Linked DNA regions of Tistrella bauzanensis. Each later gene encodes a partner of the first gene's protein in a complex. Links are inferred from orthologs where the notes say so. Each region holds a gene or a part of one and is shown on either strand. Other genes may lie near its edges.

Region 1 (4,742 bases):
TGGTCGTGTTCCGCGACGGCATGGTCGAGACCGAACGGCTGAGAGCCGCGCGCGATCAGGATCGCGCCGCCGTCGAGGCCGAGAAACAGGCGGCGCTCGACCGGCTCGCACAGGATTTCCAGACCGCGATGGGTGATGTCGTCCAGACCGTGACGGCATCCTCGGCCCAGATGCGGTCCACGGCCGGCGCCCTCAGCGCCAGTGCTGAACGGGCCCGCGATACCAGTTCCGATGTCGTGGCCTCGGCCAGCGCCACGGCCGCGAATGTCCAGACCGTCGCCACATCGACCGGACAATTGTCATCGGCGATCGCCGAAATCCAGAACCGGGTTGCCGAAGGCCTGTCGATCACCGGCGATGCCGTGACCGAGGCCGCCCGGTCGAACCAGACCGTGATCGGGCTGGTCGATGCCGCGGCCCGGATCGGCGAAGTCGTGCAGCTGATCAGCGCTATCGCCGAACAGACCAACCTGCTGGCGCTGAACGCCACCATCGAGGCCGCGCGCGCCGGTGCCGCCGGCAAGGGCTTCGCGGTGGTGGCGTCCGAGGTGAAATCCCTGGCCAACCAGACGGCACAGGCGACGGCGCAGATCGAGGCCCAGATCAGCGAAATCCGCACTGTGGCCGGTAATGCCGCGGGGGCGATCAGCGGTGTCGGCGACACCATCGGGCGGATCAGCGCGATCGTGGGCGACATCGCCGGCGCCGTCGACCGCCAGCGCTCCGCCACCGCCGAGATCGTGGACTCTATCAGCCGCGCAGTGACCGGTGCCGATGCGGTAAGCCAGGCCATCGGTGCTGTATCGCGTGAGGCCACGGATACCGGCAGCATGGCGCATCAGGTGCTGGACGCCTCCACCACACTGGTCGATGAGGGCCGGCGGTTGAATGACCGGGTCAACAACTTCCTGGGCCATCTGCGCGCCGCCTGACCGAGCCTGCCGACTGATCCGCCACCGCACCTGCCATGCGCGTGTCGCATGGCAGGTGCTCGCGGATTTGCCACGTGACGACCGGGCCTTTGTGCACTATTTGTTCGTGTGCTGTCCCATGGACAAGAAGGGTTTGCCCGGTGCGTGATACTCCTCTCCGCGACACCACGCGTGACACGACCAAGCTGATCAGCGTCCGCGGCGCGCGGGAACACAATCTGAAGGATGTCGATGTCGATATCCCGCGCGACAAGCTGGTGGTGATCACCGGCCTGAGCGGCTCGGGCAAGTCGTCGCTTGCCTTCGATACGATCTATGCCGAAGGCCAGCGCCGCTATGTCGAAAGCCTGTCGGCCTATGCCCGCCAGTTTCTGGAACTGATGCAGAAGCCGGATGTGGAGCGGATCGACGGATTGTCGCCGGCAATTTCGATCGAGCAGAAGACCACCTCGCGCAATCCCCGATCGACCGTCGGCACCGTCACCGAGATCTACGATTACATGCGCCTGTTATGGGCGCGGGTCGGTATTCCCTACTCGCCGGCGACCGGACTGCCGATCGAAAGCCAGACCGTCAGCCAGATGGTCGACCGGATGATCGAGATGGGCGACGGCACCAGGCTGCTGCTGCTGGCGCCGGTCGTGCGGGGCCGCAAGGGCGAATACCGCAAGGAATTGGCCGAGCTGATGAAGCGCGGCTTCACCCGCGTGAAGATCGACGGCGAGATCCACGAGATCGAGGATGCGCCGGCGCTGGACAAGAAGCGCAAGCACGAGATCGAGGTGGTGGTCGACCGGATCGTGGTCCGCGACGGGCTGGGCAACCGGCTGGCCGACAGTGTCGAGACCGCGCTGGAACTGGCCGATGGCATCATGATCGCCGAGAATGCCGAGACCGGAGAGCGCACGACCTTTTCATCGCGCTTCGCCTGCCCGGTTTCGGGCTTCACGATCGACGAGATCGAGCCGCGGCTGTTCAGCTTCAACAACCCCTATGGCGCCTGCCCCGATTGTGACGGGCTGGGCGTGAAGATGCATTTCGATCCCGATCTGGTGGTGCCGGACCCGACCATCAGCCTGCGGGAAGGCGCGGTCGCCCCCTGGGCCAAATCGACCACGCAGTTCTATCAGCAGACCCTGACCGGCATTGCCGCCCATTACAAGGTGACCCTGAACCAGCCCTGGGAAAAGCTGACCGACCGGGTTCGTCAGGTCATTCTGTTCGGCAGCGGTGAAGAAGCCATCCGCATCCGTTATGAGGACGGCGCCCGCGACTATACCGTCGACCGGCCGTTCGAAGGCGTGATCCCGAACCTGGACCGACGCTGGCGCGAAACCGACAGTGCCTTCGTGCGCGAGGAACTGGCGCGTTTCCAGGGCACCCGCCCCTGCGAGACCTGCGGCGGCCACCGCCTGAAGGACACGGCCCTCGCGGTCAAGATCGACATGTGCCACATCAGCGCGGTGACGGCACTGTCGATCGGTGCCGCCCGCGACTGGTTCGCCAGCCTTGAGCGCAAGCTCGATCCCAAGCGCCTGGAAATCGCCCAGCGGATCCTGAAGGAAATCAACGAACGCCTGCGCTTCCTGACCGAAGTCGGGCTGGATTACCTCACCCTCGCCCGGGGGTCCGGATCGCTGTCGGGCGGCGAAAGCCAGCGCATCCGGCTGGCCTCGCAGATTGGATCGCGGCTGACCGGCGTGCTCTATGTGCTGGACGAGCCGTCGATCGGCCTGCATCAGCGCGACAATGACCGGCTGCTCGCGGCGCTGCGCGACCTGCGCGATCTGGGCAATTCGGTGCTGGTGGTGGAGCATGACGAAGACGCCATTCGCTCGGCCGACCATGTCATCGACATGGGCCCCGGTGCCGGCGAGCATGGCGGCACAATCATCGCCGAGGGCACCCCCGCCGAGATCATGGCCAATCCGGCCTCGCTGACCGGCCAGTACCTGACCGGACGGCAGTTGATCCCTGTGCCGGCAAAACGGCGCAAGGGCATCGGCGAGAGCATCAGCGTGATCGGCGCCCGGTCGAACAATCTGCAGGATGTGAGCGCATCCTTCCCGCTCGGCACCTTCACCTGCGTCACCGGCGTGTCCGGCGGTGGCAAATCCACCCTGGTGATCGAGACGCTGTATCAGGCGGTGGCACGGCGGCTGAACAATGCCCGCACCCATCCCGGTCAGCACGACCGGATCGACGGGCTGGAGCATATCGACAAGATCATCAACATCGATCAGTCGCCGATCGGCCGCACGCCGCGATCGAACCCCGCCACCTATGTCGGCCTGTTCACCACCATCCGCGACTGGTTCGCGGGCCTGCCGGAATCGAAGGCCCGCGGCTACAAGCCCGGCCGGTTCTCGTTCAACGTCAAGGGCGGGCGCTGCGAAGCCTGCCAGGGCGACGGCGTGATCCGGATCGAGATGCATTTCCTGCCCGACGTCTATGTCCAGTGCGATGCCTGCAAGGGCAAGCGTTATAACCGCGAGACTCTGGAGGTCCAGTTCAAGGGCAGGTCGATCGCCGATGTTCTGGACATGACGGTCGACGAGGGGGTGGAATTCTTCCACGCCATGTCGTCGATCCGTGACAAGCTGCGCACCATCGCCGAGGTCGGGCTTGGCTATATCCGGCTGGGTCAGGCCGCCACCACTTTGTCGGGCGGCGAGGCGCAACGCGTGAAGCTGGCCAAGGAGCTGTCGCGGCGGGCAACCGGCCGGACCTTGTACATCCTCGACGAACCCACGACCGGGCTGCATTTCGACGACGTCCGCAAGCTGCTGGAGGTGCTGCACACCCTGGTCGATCAGGGCAATACCGTGGTGGTCATCGAGCATAATCTGGATGTGATCAAGACCGCCGACTGGATCATCGATCTGGGACCGGAGGGCGGATCCGGCGGCGGCCAGATCGTGGGTGTCGGCACGCCGGAGACGATCATCCGCAATCCGGCCAGCCACACCGGCCAGTATCTGGCGCGGCATCTGGATCTTGAGCACGAAAAGCGGGATGCCGCCCGGGTTGCCGCCGCCGGGTAAAGATCCGGTACCGGGCGACGATCTGGTACCGGGCGACCGATGCGCCGGGGGCTGATGCAGGCTCGCTCCAAGCCGGTCAGCCCCCGATCAACTCCATCCTGACGCCGGCGTCAGCAAGCAGCGCCGCGATCGCCGGCGGCGGCGCGCTGTCGGTGACCACCAGATCGACCTCGGTGATCGCGGCCAGGGAGACCAGGCCGCGGCGGAAGAACTTGCTGCCATCGACCGCGAGGATCGTGCGGTCGGCCTGCCGCATCGCCGCGCGGACCGCCTGCACCTCGCCATGATCGTCATCGCCCATCACGCCGTGCTCGTCGATGCCGCTGACCGATATCACCGCCGTGTCGAAACGAAAGGCACCGATGAAATCCACGGTGTCGTGGTTGAAGACGCCGGCATCGACATGGCGCACGAAGCCGCCGGGAACCGCGACGGTCGCGGTCTCCACCTCGCTCAACAAGGTGGCGCTGCGCAGGCTGTAGGTCACCACCCGCAGCCTCTCCCGCCGGGTGAGTGCGCGGGCGACCGCCTCGCAGGTGGTGCCGGTGTCGAGGAAGACGGCCGAGCCGTCGCCCACGAGCTGCGCCACCCGCTCGCCGATGCGCACCTTGCCATCGGCATTCTCCACCCGCCGCCGGCGATAGGTCGGCGGATCGATGGGCGGGGCGGCGAGCGTGCCGCCGCCATGCAACCGCCGGACGAGACCGGCCTCCTCCAGATCGATCAGATCCCGGCGCGCCGTCTGGGTGGTCACCCCGAAGCGGGT
Region 2 (5,408 bases), on another replicon or contig:
CGGCCCGGCGGGCCGGCGGGACGATGTGATCGGGATGCGGCATCTGCACCTCGCCGCCATAGCGTTCGACCTTGCCGCTGACGATCCGGCGTTCGCCTTCCGGCATCAGCCGGCGCCAGTCCTCGGCGCGGCCGTGAAAGAACACCAGGGTCACCGGGGTGCCGTCCGGATCGGCCGCGCGCACACGATGCGGCTGGCGCGGCCGTTCGGCCGGCTGGTGTTCAAGGATGGCCAGATCGAAGGTGGCGATGCGGCCGGCCGCGGCCTGGGCCGCCGGCGGCGCGTGGCGCCGGTCGACCAGCGCGATCGGCAGGGTCCACAACACGTCGATCACCCGGTCGCCGTGGGCGGCGCGCGCCACCAGCTTCAGCACGCGCGGACCGATGCCGGGCAGGGTGGTGGCTTCGGCGAACAGGGGAAACAGGGGTTCGGGGCGCATCTGGTCCGGATGGTGGTGGTGTCGTCAAGGGGCGTCATGGGGCGCTGTCGCCGTCCGGTCATCGGACGCGCCCACGATAGGGGCGGGTGGCTGGCGAGACAAGCGACGCGGCACCCGATGGACGGGGACGCGCGCCCGGCGCGTCCATGGGGGTGACAGCCAGCCGGTCGCGGGCTATATCACGGGGCGCAGTCTTGTCCGCATGAGAGGGTCCAGCCGCCATGGCCGAAGACACCGACGCCCGCCGCCGCCGGCTGCGCTATCAGAGCTGGTATCGCGGTTGCAAGGAAACCGACATCCTGTTCGGCAAGTTTGCCGATGTCTGGCTCGACCGTTTCGACGCGGCCAGTCTGGATGCCTTCGAAGCGCTGCTGAACGAGAACGACATCGACCTGTACAACTGGCTGAGCGGCCGTGAGCCGGTGCCTGCGGATCTGGCTGAAAATCCGGTCATGGTGCTGATGATGGCCTTCGACTTCGCGGCGGCGCCTGATCGTGGGATGGGCCAGACCCGGGCTGCCGCGGACCTAGCCTGAGACGCGACACCGACCGAGGCCGCGTTCCGACCATAGAAAGACGCCACGCCCGTGCTGATCGATCCTGTGCTTTTCGACCGCCCCGGCCGCATCCTGCTGACCGAGGCGCCCGACGGGCTGGTCTGGCAACTGGTGGCCGACCTGGCCACCGCGCGGCCGGCCCGCGATCTGGTGCTGGTGATGCGCGATGACACGCGCATGGTGGCGGCTGCCGAGGCGCTGAAGGTGCATCTGCCCGGCACCGAGATCCTGCGTCTGCCGGCCTGGGACTGCCTGCCTTACGACCGGGTCTCGCCCAACGGCATGATCGCGGCCGAGCGCATGGATACCCTGACCCGGCTGGCCGGCGGCCCCGGCGCCGACGATCCGGTGACCGGCGGGCGGGCGCGGGCGATCGTGGTGACCACGGTCAATGCGCTGTCGCAACGCGTGCCGCCGCGCGACAGCCTGACGCTGGCCCGGCTGCGGCTGGAGCCCGGCCACCGGCTGAACACAGAACGGCTGGTCGACTATCTGACGCACAACGGTTATGTCCGCGCCGGCACGGTGATGGAGCCGGGCGAGTTCGCCGTGCGTGGCGGCATCGTCGATCTGTACCCGGCCGGCGAGCCCGATCCGGTGCGGCTCGATTTCTTCGGCGACGAGGTCGAGGCGATCCGCAATTTCGACCCCGTCACCCAGCGTTCCAATGCCCGCATCCGCCGGCTGGATCTGAAGCCGGTGAGCGAGATCCTGCTGACCGACACGGTCATCCAGCGTTTCCGCCAGGCCTATCGGCAGGCCTTCGGCACGGTGGGTACCGGCGACCCGCTGTATGAGGCGATCAGCGCCGGCCGGCGCCATTCCGGCATGGAGCACTGGCTGCCGCTGTTCCACCCCTATCTCGAACCGGTGACCGCCTATTTCAACGCGCCGGCACTGATCTTCGACCATCTGACCGACGAGGCGTTCGTCGAGCGCCGGGCGCTGATCGAGGACTACTTCGAGGCCCGCAAGACCGGCCCGGTGTCGATCATCGGCGGCGAGCGCGAGGCGCCCTATCGCGCACTGCCACCCGATCAGCTGTATCTGACGCCTGAGGAATGGTCGGACATGGCGAAGGCGGGGCCGCGCGCAAGCGTGCAGCCGGGGCCGGCCGACCGGCCCCTGCCCACGGGCTGGCGCGCGGCGCGGCTGGGCGGCAGTCCGGCGCGGGATTTCGCGCCCGAGCGCAAGGACGAGAGCGTCAACCTGTTCGATGCCCTGGCCGGCCATATTGCCGCCGAGCGCGGCGCCGGACGCCGGGTGGTGGTGTGCTGCTACAGCGCCGGTGCACTCGACCGCATCCGCACGGTGTTCGAGGATCACGGCATCGGGCCGGTGGAGGCGGTGGAGACCTGGGACAGGATCGATACCGCCCGGCCCGGCGCGCTGGTTCTGATCGTGCTGCCGCTGGATCATGGCTATGTCGCGGGCAGCCTGTCGGTGCTGACCGAGCAGGACATTCTGGGCGACCGGCTGAACCGCAAAACCCGCCGCAAGCGCCGCGCCGAGAACTTCCTGCGCGATGCCGACACGCTGAGCGTCGGCGATCTGGTGGTGCATGTCGACCATGGCATCGGCCGCTATGAGGGGCTGGAGACCATCACCGCCGCCGGCGCGCCGCATGATTGCGTGCTGGTGGTCTATGAGGGCGGCGACCGGCTGTTCGTGCCGGTCGAGCATATCGACATGCTGTCGCGCTATGGCACGTCAGACGGCCCGGCGCCGCTGGACCGTCTGGGCGGGCCGCAATGGCAGCAGCGCAAGGAGCGCACCAAGCACCGGCTGAAGGACATGGCCGACGCCCTGATCGCGGTCGCGGCCGAGCGCAAGCTGAAGGGGGCCGCCCGGATCGAGCGGCCGCAGGGGCTGTATGACGAGTTCTGCGCCCGCTTCCCCTATAACGAGACCGAAGATCAGCTTCACGCCATCGAGGATGTCATCGACGATCTGGCTTCGGGCCGGCCGATGGACCGACTGATCTGCGGCGATGTGGGGTTCGGCAAGACCGAGGTGGCGTTGAGAGCGGCGTTCATTGCCGCGATGAGCGGTGTTCAAGTGGCGGTCATCGCCCCGACCACGCTGCTGTGCCATCAGCATTTTCTGGGCTTTACCAAACGCTTCCAGGGATTTCCGATCAAGATCGTCGAACTGTCGCGACTGGTGACCGGCAAGCGCGTGGCAGAAGCCAAGAAGGCGATCACCGACGGCACCGCCGATATCGTGATCGGCACCCACGCCCTGTTGGCCAAGGGGGTTCAGTTCCGCGATCTGGGCCTGATGATCGTCGACGAGGAACAGCATTTCGGTGTGAAGCACAAGGAACGGCTGAAGGAGATGAAGGCCGACGTCCATGTGCTGACTCTGACCGCGACCCCGATCCCGCGGACCCTGCAACTGGCGCTTGCCGGCGTGAAGGAGCTGTCGATCATCGCGACGCCGCCGGTTGACCGTTTGGCCCTGCGCACCTTCACCATGCCCTATGACAGCGTGATCGTGCGCGAGGCGATCCTGCGTGAGCAGTATCGCGGCGGGCAGTGCTTCTTCGTCTGTCCGCGGATCGAGCAGGTGAAGGAGGTCGAGGAGCGGTTGCGGATGCTGGTGCCCGAGGTCAAGATCGCGGTCGCCCATGGCCGGCTTGGCGCGGGCGACCTGGAAGACGTGATGGGCGGCTTTTATGGTGGCGAATACGATGTGCTGCTATCGACCAGCATTGTCGAGAGCGGGCTGGATATCCCGCGCGCCAATACGATCATCATCTATCGCGCCGATCTGTTCGGTCTGGCGCAGTTGTATCAGCTCCGCGGCCGGGTGGGGCGCGGCAAGCTGCGCGGCTATGCCTATCTGATGCTGCCCGCCAACCATACCGTCACCCGCCCGGCGCAGAAGCGGCTGGAAGTGATGCAGACCCTCGACAGCCTGGGGGCGGGCTTCACCCTTGCCAGCCATGATCTGGACATCCGCGGCGCCGGCAATCTGCTGGGCGAGGAACAGTCGGGCCATATCCGCGAGGTCGGGCTGGAGCTGTTCCAGCAGATGCTGGACGACGCGATCGAGGCCGCCAAGGCCGGCGGTGGCGACGTCGAGGTGAAACCTGCCCGTCGCGACTGGTCGCCGCAGATCAATCTGGGCGCAGCGGTGCTGATCCCCGACACCTATGTCTCGGATCTGGATGTCCGGATGTCGCTGTACCGGCGGGTCGCGGATCTTGAGGAAGGTGATGAGATCGACGCCTTTGCGGCCGAACTGGTCGACCGCTTCGGGCCGCTGCCCGATGAGGTCCGCCAGCTTCTGCAGGTGGTGGCAATCAAGAAGTTGTGCATCGCGGCCGGCGTGTCCAAGGTCGAGGCCGGCCCCAAGGGGGCGACGGTGTCGTTCCATCTGGACCAGTTCGCCCGGCCCGACGGGCTGATCCCGTATATCGCCAAACAATCGGGCACGATCCGGCTGAGACCCGACCACAAGCTGGTGATGGTGCGGGCCTGGGCGACGGTGGAAGACCGGCTGAAAGGCGCCCGCGATCTGATCGGCACGCTGGCGCGGATTGCCCGCACCGGGCGTGCGGCCTGAACACCGGCCGGCACGGCAAGCTGTTACAGACGGCTCCCAAAACGGTCACACGGCACGGGTTACACTACGCGGTGCAGCTTCCTACATGTCATCTGTCATCGTGACCGGCCCTTGCGGGCAGGGAACAGGGCGGGCAGGGAACAGGTTCGGCTGCCGGCAGTTTACGGCATGCGGACGCCGCTGCCGGTCAGGCGCGGCGTCCCGGCGCGTCGAACCCCTGTATCTCGTGCCGGCCGGTTGCGTTCAGCATGTTTGATCAGAAAAGGATGAAGTCCAATGGCCACCGCAGAACAGACCGCCGTCGACAAGGAAATGGAGGTTCTGAAGGCCGATCTGGCCGCCCTGCGCGCTGATCTCGCCAAGGCGACCCGCCAGTCCGGCCGCGCCGCCGGCGTGGGTGCCGAGGCATTGAGCGAGAAGGCAAGCGAAGAGATGGAACGGTTGCGTGGCGAAGTCGACCGGCTGATGCATGTGGCAGGTGAGCGTGGTCGCGGGGCCGTGCGGGCGGCCGAGAGCACCATCGAGGAAAAGCCGCTGACCAGTGTGCTGGTGGCGTTCGGTGTGGGTCTGGTGATCGGCAAGCTGCTGGACCGGCGCTGACCGGCCCCGGCTTGTGGTCTCGGTCGATCGTGCCGGCAACCGTCGGTTGTGATGCCCGAACATCGGAAGGCGGCGGGGTGCAGTGCGCGCTGCCGCCGTTCTTCCGGGCGGGCGCCCCTGCCCATCATCCCTGTCAGCCCGAGGGCGCGCACTCATGCTGAACATGATGCACAAAGTTGAAGCGGCGGTGGCGCGCGCCGGTGCCGCTGCCATGTTGTATACGCTGGCGGGCATCATCCTGC

What was found. Proteins that work in one complex are often made in the same cells at the same time.
Region 2: the proteins of uvrA (region 1) and mfd are in contact, whole or in part, in a crystal structure (PDB 4DFC), measured with the Escherichia coli proteins. The link is inferred for Tistrella bauzanensis from one-to-one orthologs.

What each region holds. Positions count from the first base shown.
Region 1 is NZ_BMDZ01000054.1:15,118-19,859, reverse strand. Bases 757-4,176 are described here. They hold uvrA (excinuclease ABC subunit UvrA), read left to right. Parts: upstream 757-1,072; coding sequence 1,073-3,976; downstream 3,977-4,176. Other genes in these bases: IEW15_RS18895 (DeoR/GlpR family DNA-binding transcription regulator), read right to left, coding at 4,053-4,176; IEW15_RS18905 (methyl-accepting chemotaxis protein), read left to right, coding at 757-932. Also shown: more of IEW15_RS18905, read left to right, coding at 1-756; more of IEW15_RS18895, read right to left, coding at 4,177-4,742. UniProt on the Escherichia coli protein: The UvrABC repair system catalyzes the recognition and processing of DNA lesions. UvrA is an ATPase and a DNA-binding protein. A damage recognition complex composed of 2 UvrA and 2 UvrB subunits scans DNA for abnormalities.
Region 2 is NZ_BMDZ01000026.1:43,895-49,302, forward strand. Bases 681-4,766 are described here. They hold mfd (transcription-repair coupling factor), read left to right. Parts: upstream 681-1,026; coding sequence 1,027-4,566; downstream 4,567-4,766. Other genes in these bases: IEW15_RS12165 (succinate dehydrogenase assembly factor 2), read left to right, coding at 681-975. Outside these bases: ATP-dependent DNA helicase RecG, read right to left, coding at 1-439; more of IEW15_RS12165, read left to right, coding at 661-680; IEW15_RS12175 (DUF883 family protein), read left to right, coding at 4,843-5,166; IEW15_RS12180 (hypothetical protein), read left to right, coding at 5,321-5,408. UniProt on the Escherichia coli protein: Couples transcription and DNA repair by recognizing RNA polymerase (RNAP) stalled at DNA lesions. Mediates ATP-dependent release of RNAP and its truncated transcript from the DNA, and recruitment of nucleotide excision repair machinery to the damaged site.